Regions from separate parts of the Kitasatospora sp. NBC_00374 genome, predicted to be linked through region 1. Evidence: riboswitches for the same ligand, from Rfam matches in the RefSeq annotation. Region 1 holds a riboswitch; each other region holds the start of a gene.
What was found. A riboswitch is a leader RNA that binds a small molecule or an ion and turns the genes downstream of it on or off. The one in region 1 is predicted to bind cobalamin.
Positions count from the first base shown of each region.

Region 2: it holds a riboswitch for cobalamin, as region 1 does, so the genes downstream of both, OG871_RS23690 (ribonucleoside-diphosphate reductase subunit alpha) here and OG871_RS06885 (hypothetical protein) in region 1, are expected to answer to the same signal.
Region 3: it holds a riboswitch for cobalamin, as region 1 does, so the genes downstream of both, cobN (cobaltochelatase subunit CobN) here and OG871_RS06885 (hypothetical protein) in region 1, are expected to answer to the same signal.

Region 1 covers NZ_CP107964.1:1,518,980-1,522,780, forward strand. Annotated here, with positions in the region: gene OG871_RS06875 (serine hydrolase domain-containing protein) at 252-1,355, shown strand; gene OG871_RS06880 (flagellar hook-length control protein FliK) at 1,455-1,934, opposite strand; gene OG871_RS06885 (hypothetical protein) at 1,953-2,447, opposite strand; cobalamin riboswitch at 2,441-2,580, opposite strand; gene OG871_RS06890 (phosphatase PAP2 family protein) at 2,772-3,401, opposite strand; gene OG871_RS06895 (DedA family protein) at 3,398-3,801, opposite strand, start outside.
Region 2 covers NZ_CP107964.1:5,258,975-5,262,775, forward strand. Annotated here, with positions in the region: gene OG871_RS23690 (ribonucleoside-diphosphate reductase subunit alpha) at 1-1,972, opposite strand, end outside; cobalamin riboswitch at 2,241-2,383, opposite strand; gene OG871_RS23695 (GNAT family N-acetyltransferase) at 2,454-2,960, opposite strand; gene OG871_RS23700 (helix-turn-helix domain-containing protein) at 3,269-3,801, shown strand, end outside.
Region 3 covers NZ_CP107964.1:6,733,643-6,737,443, reverse strand. Annotated here, with positions in the region: gene OG871_RS30025 (cobalamin biosynthesis protein CobG) at 1-1,008, opposite strand, end outside; cobalamin riboswitch at 1,256-1,398, shown strand; gene cobN (cobaltochelatase subunit CobN) at 1,519-3,801, shown strand, end outside.

The DNA.
Region 1 (3,801 bases):
GGATGGATGCTAGGGCACACCGGACGGGTCGGTGACGGTCGGGGTCGGTACCAGGGGTGAGCCACCCCGGGGGGTAGCCCCACCGTGAGCTGGGGGTTGGCAGGATCGCCCCGGTCGGTCGCCTTCGGAAATGCTGGGCCCGGCACCAACCGATGGTGTTCCAACGATTCCCGAGGAGTCGACTCGTGGGTGAGCAGGCATGGCAGAGGTTCCGTCCATCCGGGCGGCAGCGGGGCGGCCGGCGCAGGGCCGTGCCGGCCGCGGTCGCGCTGGCCGTCGGCGTCCTGACGATGAGTGCCCTGGCGCCGCCCGCGGCGGCCGCCGCCGTCGGGCCGGACACCGTCCGGCGGGGCCTGAACGCGCTGGTGCGCAACGACGGCCTGCCCGCCGCGCTGGCGAGCGTCAAGGACCGTACCGGCCGCACCCGTACCTACACCGCGGGGGTCGGCGACCTGGCCACCGGCGCGAAGGTGCCGGTCGACGGCCAGGTGCGGATCGGCAGCAACACCAAGACGTTCACCGCCGTGGTCGTACTGCAACTGGTCGGCGAGGGGAGGATCGGCCTCGACGCCACGGTCGACACCTATCTGCCCGGCCTCGTCCGCGGGGACGGGATCGACGGACGCCACATCACCGTCCGTCAACTCCTGCAGCAGACCAGCGGACTTCCCAACTACACCGAGTACCTGGGCGACGACGTCCGGCACTACGAACCCCACGAGCTCCTCGACCTCGCGCTCCGGCACCCGGCCGACTTCGCCCCGGGGACGCAGTGGGCGTACAGCAACACCAACTACGTGCTGGCCGGCCTGATCGTGCAGAAGGTCACCGGCCGACCCATCGCCGAGGAGATGAACCGGCGCATCATCAAACCCATCGGGCTGCGCCACACGTACTTCCCGGCCCCCGGAGACGCGACCATCCGGGAGCCCCACCCCAAGGGCTACTACCGGGAATCGGCAGGCGCACCACTGCGCGACGGCACGGAACTCGACCCCTCCTGGGGCTGGGCGGCGGGCCAGTTGATCTCCACCAACTCCGACCTCAACCGGTTCTTCACCGCACTCCTCGCCGGCCGTCTCCTCCCGGCGGCCCAGCTCGCCGAGATGCGCACCACCGTTCCCGCCGAAAGCACGTTCGGCGACGGTGCCCGCTACGGACTGGGGCTCGTGAGCAAACCACTGTCGTGCGGCGGCCTCTACTGGGGCCACGGTGGCAGCATCACGGGCTACGAGACCCGGGGCGGTGTCACCGAGGACGGCCGCGCCGCCAACCTCGCGGTGACCACCCAGCCGACCGACGAGGCAGCCATGAAACACGTCGAGAGGCTCGTGGACACGGCCCTGTGCCGCTGAGCCACGCCGCCTGACGGCATCGTGCACCCGCCGGTGGCCCGGCCCCATCGTGGAGGGCCGGGCCACCGGTCTGCGGACGGCCGGTCAGGGCGCGGTGATTCATGGTGCGGTGATGCCCGGCTGCGCTCCGGCGCCGAAGGCCCAGCCCTCGACGTCCCCGGGCGCCGGGTTGTAGCTGCCCGCACCGAGGTTGCTGTAGGACCAGGCGCCGCCGTGCTGGGCGTGCCAGTACGACCAGTAGGCGCTGCCGGTGGGGTTGGTGCAGGTGGCGGGCAGGGCGTTGATCTTGCAGACGAAGCCGGGGAACCGCGGGTGGAAGGCGTACGAGAAGCCGGCGCCGGTGAGTGCGGCGAGGCCGCTCGCCGGGTCGCCGGGTGCGCAGCCGGTCTCGATGCCGCCACCGACGGCGGTGAAGTCGACCACGACCGTGACGCCGGTGGTGCCGGTGCAGGCCGCGGCCTGGGCCTGCGGGGCCCGGGCGGCGGAGACGCCGAGCAGGCCGGCGGTCAGCGCCGCGGCGGCGGTGATCGAGCCGAGGGTGCGGCGGGCCCGCCGGGGCGGAGTGCGGGTGTCGGTCATCGGGGTGCTCCTACGGGGTCAGCGGGTGGTCGCCGGGCAGGCGAGGACGGGCACGGCGGGGCGGGCACCGTGCGCGGAGAGGGTGGCGAGCGGGGTGCCGGACAGGCCGAGGACGGCCTGCGCGGTGGCCCGGGCGCCGGTGCCGGGGTCGAAGCCGGTGGCGTCGTAGGCGACCGCGCCGCGGACGGCCCGGTCAGCGGCGCAGCCCTGCTGGAGCTTGACCAGGCTGCTCCAGCCCTTGAGGCCCGCGCCGAGGCGGCCGGTGGACAGCAGGGTCTCGGTGGCCAGGCCGGTGCTGTGGGCGTTGGAGGCGGTGGCTCCGGCAGCGGCGAAGCCACCGTCGGTGTTCTGATGGGCGGTCAGCCAGCCGAGGCCCGCGTCGGCCTTGGCGGTGCGGCCGGTGGCGGGTGTGAGAGCCTCTCCGGGCCCGCACGCAGGGGCCCGGAGGGAGCCCGCGCGAAACCGGGCAGCCCTCGGAGCTCCGGCCCGCAGACCACGACGGGAGGAGTGCACACACCTCCGCCGCCGGGTACTCGGGCTCGCCGCCGACAGCTGTCGGCGGCCTACCGTTGCGGGTCAGCGCCGGATTCGGACCGGACTTCCGCCAACGGCGGAGTCACGACATGACGGCCCATCATGGCGACGGCCGAAAGGCCGGGTCAAGGCCGCGTGCGTCACATCACGGCGCCCGCCGGTCGGTCCGTCGGCGACCGGCCCGGGAGCCGTCCCGGAGTGTCACGGCGGCTGCCGCCGCTGCGGCCGGCCCACCAGTGGCGCACCACGCCGGTACCGAGCGAGGTGACGGCGGGTTCCACGGCTTCGGCCACCGCCGGCCCGTCATGCGGTCAGCCACCTGCGCAGGCCTCCGGTCCTGGCCCGGTCCACCAGGCCTCGCCCTTGCCCGGCCAGGGCACCGATCCCGTATCCGGCGGCGGCACCGACCAGCGCACCCAGGGCGACGTCGTGCGGGTAGTGGACGCCGACCAGCACCCGGGACGCTCCCATCGCAACGGCCAGGAGCAGCGCGAGCGCACCGATGCGACGGTCGACCAGCCACAGCACGGCGGCACCGGCGAACACGATGACGGTGTGGTTGCTCGGCAGCGACCAGTCCCCGGTGGCGGGACAGGTCTCCAGGGTCGGGCCGGTGTCGAGGACCTGGCACGGCCGGGGCTCGTGCAGCAGGGCCTTGAGCACGGTGTCGGCGGCGAACACGACGACCACCACCAGTGGCGCGGCGAGCACCCGGGCCATGGCGGCGCCGTCGGCGGCGCCGTCGGCGGCGCGGGCGCGCCACCAGGCCCACACCATCAGGACGGCCAGCAGCCCCAGGCCGTAAGCGGAGAACGCGGCGATCGCGTCCTGGACCGGCGAGGGCAGGTGCTGGACCCAGTGGTCGGCCCGCAGGGACAGACCGCCGTCGATCGGCCGGCCGTCGACGGCGAGCGCGGTGCCGGCGGCCCTCATCGCGCCCTGGCCTGACGGCGGGAGCGCAGCACTTCCAGCGCGAGCGGCAGCAGCGAGAGCGCGATGACGGCGCCCACGATCGGCAGGAGGTAGCGGTCGACGTTCGGTACCGACGAGCCGAGCGCGTAGCCGGCCAGGACGAGACCGAAGGTCCAGACGAGGCCGCCGACGACCTGCCACAGCGTGAAGGTGCGGGCGTTCACGCCGAGCGCACCGGCGAGCGGGTTGAGGACGGTGCGGACGACGGGCACGAACCGGGCGAGGACGACGGCTCTGCCGTGGCCGTAGCGGGTGAGGAGTTCCTCCGCACGTACGGCGCCTTCGTGGAGGTGTCTGTTGCGGGAGCGGGCGAGCAGGGCGCGTCCGCCGCGTCGCCCGATGAGGTAGCCGGCCTGCGCGC
Region 2 (3,801 bases), 3.7 Mb from region 1:
AGTTCAGCTCCTGGACGGAGCCGTTGGCCTCGCGCAGCGCGTCCCGGGTCTGCTGGTCCCAGACGCCGAGCTCCTTGAGCTCGCGCACCAGGTACGGGTTGACCTGGAGGAACTCGCCGGAGAGGGTCTCGCGCTTGAACAGGTTGGAGACCTGCGGCTCGATGCACTCGTAGACACCGGCGATCGAGGCGATGGTCGCGGTCGGCGCGATCGCCAGCAGCAGCGAGTTGCGCAGGCCGGTGGTGGCGATCCGGGCGCGCAGCGCGTCCCAGCGCTCGGTCCACTGCGGGGCGGTGTCGAAGTGGTCGATGTGCAGCTGGCCGCGGGCGGCCCGGGTCTCCGCGTACGCGCTGTGCTGCCCGAACTCCTCGGCCAGCTCGCTGGAGCGCTCGTAGGCGGTGAGCATGATGCGCTCGGCGATCAGCGTGGAGAGCCGCTTGGCCTCGGCGGAGTCGAAGTCGATCCGCAGCTGGAAGAAGACGTCCTGCAGGCCCATCACGCCGAGGCCGACCGGGCGCCAGCGGGAGTTGGACGTCCCGGCCTCGGTGGTCGGGTAGAAGTTGATGTCGATGACCCGGTCCAGGAAGGTCACGGCGGTGCGCACGGTGGCGTCCAGCCGGTCCCAGTCCATGGTGTTCACCAGGTCGGCGACGGAGGCGCCCTCGGCCACGTGGGCGCCGAGGTTGACCGAGCCCAGGTTGCAGACCGCGGTCTCGGAGTCGTCGGTGACCTCGATGATCTCGGTGCACAGGTTCGAGGAGTGCACCGTGCGGCCGGGCAGCGCGGTCTGGTTGGCGGCGCGGTTGGAGGCGTCCTTGAAGGTCATCCAGCCGTTGCCGGTCTGCGCCAGGGTGCGCATCATCCGGGCGTACAGGGTCTGCGCCGGGATGGTGCGGACGGCCTTGCCGGCCTGCTCGGCCTTCAGGTACGCCTCGTCGAAGTCGGCGCCCCACAGGTCGACCAGCTCGGGTACGTCGGCCGGGGAGAACAGCGACCAGTCCGCGTTGGCGTTGACCCGGCGCATGAACTCGTCCGGGATCCAGTGCGCCAGGTTGAGGTTGTGGGTGCGGCGGGCCTCTTCGCCGGTGTTGTCGCGGAGCTCCAGGAACTCCTCGATGTCGGCGTGCCAGGTCTCCAGGTAGACGCAGGCCGCGCCCTTGCGGCGGCCGCCCTGGTTGACGGCGGCGACCGAGGAGTCCAGCGTCCGCAGGAACGGCACGATGCCGTTGGACTTGCCGTTGGTGCCGCGGATCAGGCTGCCGCGCGAGCGGATCCGGCTGTAGGAGAGGCCGATGCCGCCGGCGTGCTTGGACAGCCGGGCGATCTGCGCGTAGCGCGAGTAGATCGAGTCCAGGTTGTCCAGCGGCGAGTCCAGCAGGTAGCAGCTGGACATCTGCGGGTGCTTGGTGCCGGAGTTGAACAGGGTCGGCGAGGAGGGCAGGTAGGAGAGCGCGCTCATCAGCGCGTACAGCTCGGCCACCTCGCGCACCGACTGCTCGCCGTCGCCGACCGCCAGACCGGCCGCGACGCGGAGCAGGAAGTGCTGCGGGGTCTCGATCACCTTGCGGGTGATCGGGTGGCGCAGCAGGTAGCGGGACTGCACGGTGCGCAGGCCGAAGTACTCGAACCGGTCGTCGCCGCCCTGGTCGATCAACGCGTCGAAGGCGTCCGCGTGCTTGGCCACGAAGGCGGCCGTGGTGTCGCCGATCAGGCCCTCGGCGTGGCCGACGGCGATCGAGGCGGAGAACGACACGGCGCCCTGACCGACGGCCTCGTCCGAGATCTCCAGCGCCAGCAGGCGCGCGGCCAGCTTCGAGTACTGGGGGTCCTCGGCGATCATCGACGCGGCGGCCTCCACGGCCAGCCCGCGCAGCTCCGCGAAGTCGGAGCCGGCGTGGCGGCCGCGCAGCGCGGCGGCGGCGACGTGGCCGGGGTCCACCTGGGGGAGGTCGGTGCTGCGGTCGGTGAGCATCCGGAGCAGCGCGGCACCGGGGTCGCTCTCGGCGGCGTTGGGGGCACCACCCGGCCGAAGGCTGGGGGAGGAACCCTGGGACGGCAGGGCGACTGAGGCAGCGACGGTCAAGGCGCACTCTCTCCTGTGGCGGCGGCGGACGAGATCGGCCGGACCGGCTTCAGGCAGGGGGGAGCGGCACGCCGAATCACCAGGCGCGCGTGGTCCCACCCCGGCCCACCCGCGAGGCCCGGACGGTACTGCGGTGCTGCAAGGCATCTGCGGGGAAGCCATGTGGCACACCGTCGGCAGGTCTCGGACTCGCGGGCCCAGGGTGCTGGGCAGCCCGCTCACCGTTGCGGGGCAGTCCCGGATTCACACCGGGTTTCCCTGCGTCGACAGCGAGAGCGAGCATACATGTTGTGGCGGTCTCAGGATGCGGCACCAGATGTAGTGCCGCGTGTCGTGGTCGCTCGACTGCGTGGAGCCACCGGACCGTCCGTCAGAATGTGATCGAATAAACGATCACGTCGATGCCGGGCGCGGGCTCCCAGTCCCGGGCGGGCGTCCGCAGGAACCCGAGTCGTTCGTAGACGCGGTGTGCGGCGGTCATGTGCGGGCGGGTGGAGAAGGCCATCCCGGCCAGTCCCAGTTCCCGGCTGCGCTCCATCGCGGCCCGCACCAGCGCGGTGCCCGCGCCGCGGCCGCGGGCGGCCCGGGCGACCGCGAGCATCCGGATCTCGCCCTCGTGCGGCTCGGCGATGTCGGCCCACGCGTTGCCGCCCGCGGCGAAGGTCACGCAGCCGAGCACGGCGCCGTCCGCGGGGTCGACGGCGACGAGGAGCTCGGCCTCCTCGGCCCGGCGCCGGGCGTCCGCGAGGAGCCCGGCGTAGGGGCTGTCAGGCCTGCTGTGGCCCTCCTTGACGTAGACCTCGACGGTGAGCTCGCCGGCGGCGTCGAGTTCCTCCTCGCGGGCGCGGCGGATGACGAGGTCGGTGTCGGGGTCCATGCCCCAAGTGTGCCGAAGGCCGGGCCGGCGGCCGCGGGCAGGGTGCCGTGCAGGCGGTCCGGAAGGCCGGGGTCGGCCGGGTACCCGCCGGCCCGGTGCCAGTTGTCCCGGCCGTGCCGTCCGGTGCGGTCGAGGTCGCGGCCGACCAGCAGGCCCAGCAGGCCGAAGGTCCCGACCACGCCGGCCAGGACGAGCACGTTCGCAAGGATCGAAGAGGTCATGCCTTCAGCCTGGCCGCTGGGCCGGTGCCGGACGAGTGGCAGAAATGCCTGCTTGCATCGAAATGCTGCCACCGTCATCCTGGAGCCATGCTGACGAACGTGGTGGCCGTGGTGCTGGAGGAGATCCACCCCTTCGAACTGGGCGTGGCCTGCGAGATCTTCGGGCTGGACCGGGCCGACGACGGCCTGCCGGTCTACGACTTCGCGCTCGCCTCGGCCCGCCCCGGCCTGCTGCGCACCCACGCGGGCTTCCGGGTGGAGGTGCCGCACGGAGTGGAGCGGATCGCCGAGGCGGACCTGGTGATCACCGCCGCGACCGGCGTCCAGGAGGAGTTCCCGGCCGAGCTGATCGAGGCGCTGCGGGCCGCGGTGGAGCGTGGCACCCGGGTCCTGTCGATCTGCAGCGGCACCTTCCTGCTCGGCGCGGCCGGCCTGCTCGACGGCCGCCGCTGCACCACCCACTGGCGCCACTCCGACCGGCTCGCCGCACGGTTCCCGCTCACCCGGGTCGAGCCGGACGTGCTGTACGTCGACGAGGACCCGGTGATCACCGCGGCCGGCACCGCCTCGGGCATCGACGCCTGTCTGCACCTGGTCCGCAAGCTGCAGGGCGCCGAGGT
Region 3 (3,801 bases), 5.2 Mb from region 1:
GTCCGCCCGGACGTCGGCGAGCGACCTGGCGCAGCCGGGCGTCCCGGTGCAGGCGGTGGCCCGGTCCCAGGGGGTGCCGGGCTCGGTCCTGAACCCGGCCGCGGCCAGCCGGGGCAGCCGGTCGGCGGCCGCCCCAGGCAGCACCGCGCCGCGCCACGGGGTCAGCCGCAGGCCGTCCACCGCCGTCTCGGCGAGCAGCCGCCAGCCGGCGGCGGACGCCCGGCCGAAGCGCAGGCCGACCGACAGGCCGCCGGGCAGGGCGCCCAGCGGCGGGTGCGGGTCGGTGAAGGCGGGCAGCGGCAGCGGCCCGGGGTCGAGCAGGTCGGGGGCCTCGCGCAGGTGCCAGGCCTGGGTGCCGGTGGCGCGCAGCGCGGCCAGGAAGTCGCGGGCGGCGGCGAGTGCCGCGTCCACCGCCTCCCCGGCGGGGACCGGGCGGGCGGTGGCGGCCCGTCCGAGGCGCAGCAGTGCGGTGCCGGCCGGCCTTGCGATCAATGTCACATCGGCGTCCAGCGAGGCGGCGTCGCCGCGGCCGTCGTCGAGCGCGAAGAGGAACTTGCCGGACAGGCCGACGGCCCAGTCGCCCGCGCACAGCTTCGCGTCGAGCTCGCGCACCCAGGCCTGGACGTCGGCGTGGCCGCGGCCGTCGAGGCCGGCGAGCGGCGAGGCGACGATGTTGCGGACCCGCTCGTGCGCGTCGGAGGGCAGCAGGCCGGCGGCGCGCAGCCGGGCGCCCAGCTCGGCGCCGGCGTCCGAACCCAGGCCGCGGAGCTGGACGTTGCCCCGTGAGGTGGTCTCCAGTTCGCCGTCGCCCAGGTCCTCGGCGGCCTCGGCCAGCGCGACGGCCTGACGGGCGGTCAGCAGTCCCCCGGGCACCCTGACCCGGGCGAGGGCGCCGTCGTCGGCCCGGTGCAGGCGCAGCGCGCCGGGGCAGGCGTCGGCCTGCCCCCGGTCGGGCACGGCGGGGCCCGGCGCTGGGGCGGCGGGTGTGGGTGGCATGGCGGCGAGCATACAGATGGTCCGAACGGGTGCCCCGGGCTCATCGGCCCTGTCCGGCCGATCCTGCCGGGCCCGCGCCGCCGGGCATCCCGCCTGGACGCACGCCCGAATCGCCCAAGTACGACCCAGTACGAGGACGATCCGGGCGCACGCCCAACCGGGCGCCCGACGCCGCGGGCTGATCCGACAAGATCGCCGGACAGGACCTAGATCACAGTCCCGGACCAGCTCCGCAGCCGGTCGGCACCCCGTACGATGCTGCGCGGGTGGCCCTGCGGGCCGCCCGTGCCAGCGACGGCGCAAGGGGAGGAAACCGGTGCAAACCCGGTGCGGTCCCGCCACTGTGACCACGGTTCACCACCGTGGGAGCCAGGAACTCCTGCCGTCTCTCAGACCAGCCCCTCGGCCCGTGGCCGGGGGGAACCCCCACGGGGCGCGGACCCCGAGGAAGGCTTGACCTGTGCGCTGCCGCATGTCCTGGGCCGCCCGCCCGTTCTCCGACGAGGCCGGGAGGCCCCTCGCATGATCCTGCTGCTGTCGACCTCCGACACCGACCTGCTCAGCGCCCGCGCCTCCGAGGGCCCGGTGCCGTACCGCCTGGGCAACCCGGCCCGGCTGACCGTCGAGGACCTTCCCGCGCTGACCGAGGGCACCGACCTGGTGGTCGTCCGGCTGCTCGGCGGCCGCCGCGCCTGGCAGGAGGGCCTGGACGCGCTGCTGGCCGGCCCGCGCCCGGTGATCGTGCTGACCGGTGAGCAGGCGCCGGACGCCCAGCTGATGGAGCTGTCCACCGTCCCGGCCGGCATCGCCGCCGAGGCGCACGCCTACCTGGCGCACGGCGGCCCGGCGAACCTGGCCGAGCTGGGCGCCTTCCTCTCCGACACCGTGCTGCTGACCGGCCACGGCTTCGCGCCGCCGGCCTCCGCGCCCGAGTGGGGCCCGCTGGAGCGCACCGCCCGTACCACCGAGGGCCCGGTGATCGCGGTGCTGTACTACCGCGCGCACCACATGAGCGGCAACACCGGCTTCGTCGAGACGCTCTGCCGGGCGATCGAGGACCGGGGCGCCCGGGCGCTGCCGCTGTTCTGCTCCTCGCTGCGCGGCGCCGAGCCGGAGCTGCTGGCGCGGCTGGGCACCGCCGACGCGATCGTCACCACCGTGCTCGCGGCCGGCGGCACCCGCCCGGCGGACGCGCAGGCCGGCGGCGACGAGGAGGCCTGGGACGCGGGCGCGCTGGCCGCGCTGGACCGGCCGATCCTGCAGGCGCTGTGCCTGACCTGGTCGCGGGCCGCCTGGGAGGCCAGCGACGACGGCCTGTCCCCGCTGGACACCGCCACCCAGGTCGCCGTGCCGGAGTTCGACGGCCGTCTGATCACCGTGCCGTTCTCCTTCAAGGAGCTGGACGAGGACGGTCTGACGGTCTACGCCGCCGACCCGGAGCGGGCGGCCCGGGTGGCCGGCATCGCGGTGCGGCACGCCCGGCTGCGGCACATCCCGGCCGCCGAGCGCCGCCTGGCGCTGGTGCTGTCGGCGTACCCGACCAAGCACGCCCGGGTCGGCAACGCCGTCGGCCTGGACACCCCCGCCTCGGCGATCCGGCTGCTCACCCGGCTGCGCGAGGAGGGCATGGACCTCGGCCCGCTGGACGGCCCCGACGCGCTGCCGGGCCTGACCCAGACCGAGGACGACGGCAGCCACGAGGGCGACGCGCTGATCCACGCCCTGATCGCGGCCGGCGGCTACGACCAGGACTGGCTGACCGAGGACCAGCTCGCCCGCAACCCGGTCCGGATCCCGGCGGCCGACTACCGCCGCTGGTACGCCACCCTGCCGGAGGGCCTGCGCGGCCGGGTCGAGGAGCACTGGGGCCCGCCGCCCGGCGAGCTGTACGTGGACCGCTCGCAGAACCCGGACGGCGACATCGTGCTGGCCGCGATCCGCTCCGGGAACCTGCTGGTGCTGATCCAGCCGCCGCGCGGCTTCGGCGCCAACCCGGTCGCCATCTACCACGACCCGGACCTGCCGCCCAGTCACCACTACCTGGCCGCCTACCGCTGGATCGCCGCCGCGCAGTCGGACGGCGGCTTCGGCGCCGACGCCGTGGTGCACCTCGGCAAGCACGGCAACCTGGAGTGGCTGCCCGGCAAGACCGCCGCGCTGTCGGCGGACTGCGGCCCGGACGCCGTGATCGGTGACCTGCCGCTGGTCTACCCGTTCCTGGTCAACGACCCGGGCGAGGGCACCCAGGCCAAGCGCCGGGCGCACGCCACCCTGGTCGACCACCTGGTGCCGCCAATGGCCCGCGCCGACTCGTACGGCGACATCGCCCGTCTGGAGCAGCTGCTGGACGAGCACTCCAACATCGCGGCGATGGACCCGGCCAAGCTGCCGGCGATCCGCGCCCAGATCTGGACGCTGATCCAGGCCGCCCGCCTCGACCACGACCTGGGCCTGGACGAGCGGCCCGAGGACGACGGCTTCGACGACTTCCTGCTGCACGTCGACGGCTGGCTGTGCGAGGTCAAGGACGCCCAGATCCGCGACGGCCTGCACGTGCTCGGCCAGGCCCCGGCCGGCACCGACCGGGTCAACATCGTGCTGGCCATCCTGCGGGCCCGGCAGATCTGGGGCGGGGTCAGCGCGCTGCCCGGCCTGCGCGAGGCGCTCGGCCTGGACGAGGCCGCGCTGACGCTCGGCGCCACCGACGCCGCCGAGGCGCAGGCCCGCGCCCTGGTCGAGGCGATGGAGGCCGAGGACTGGTCCCCCGAGGCGGTGGAGAAGGTCGCCGCCGGGCACCCGGACGCC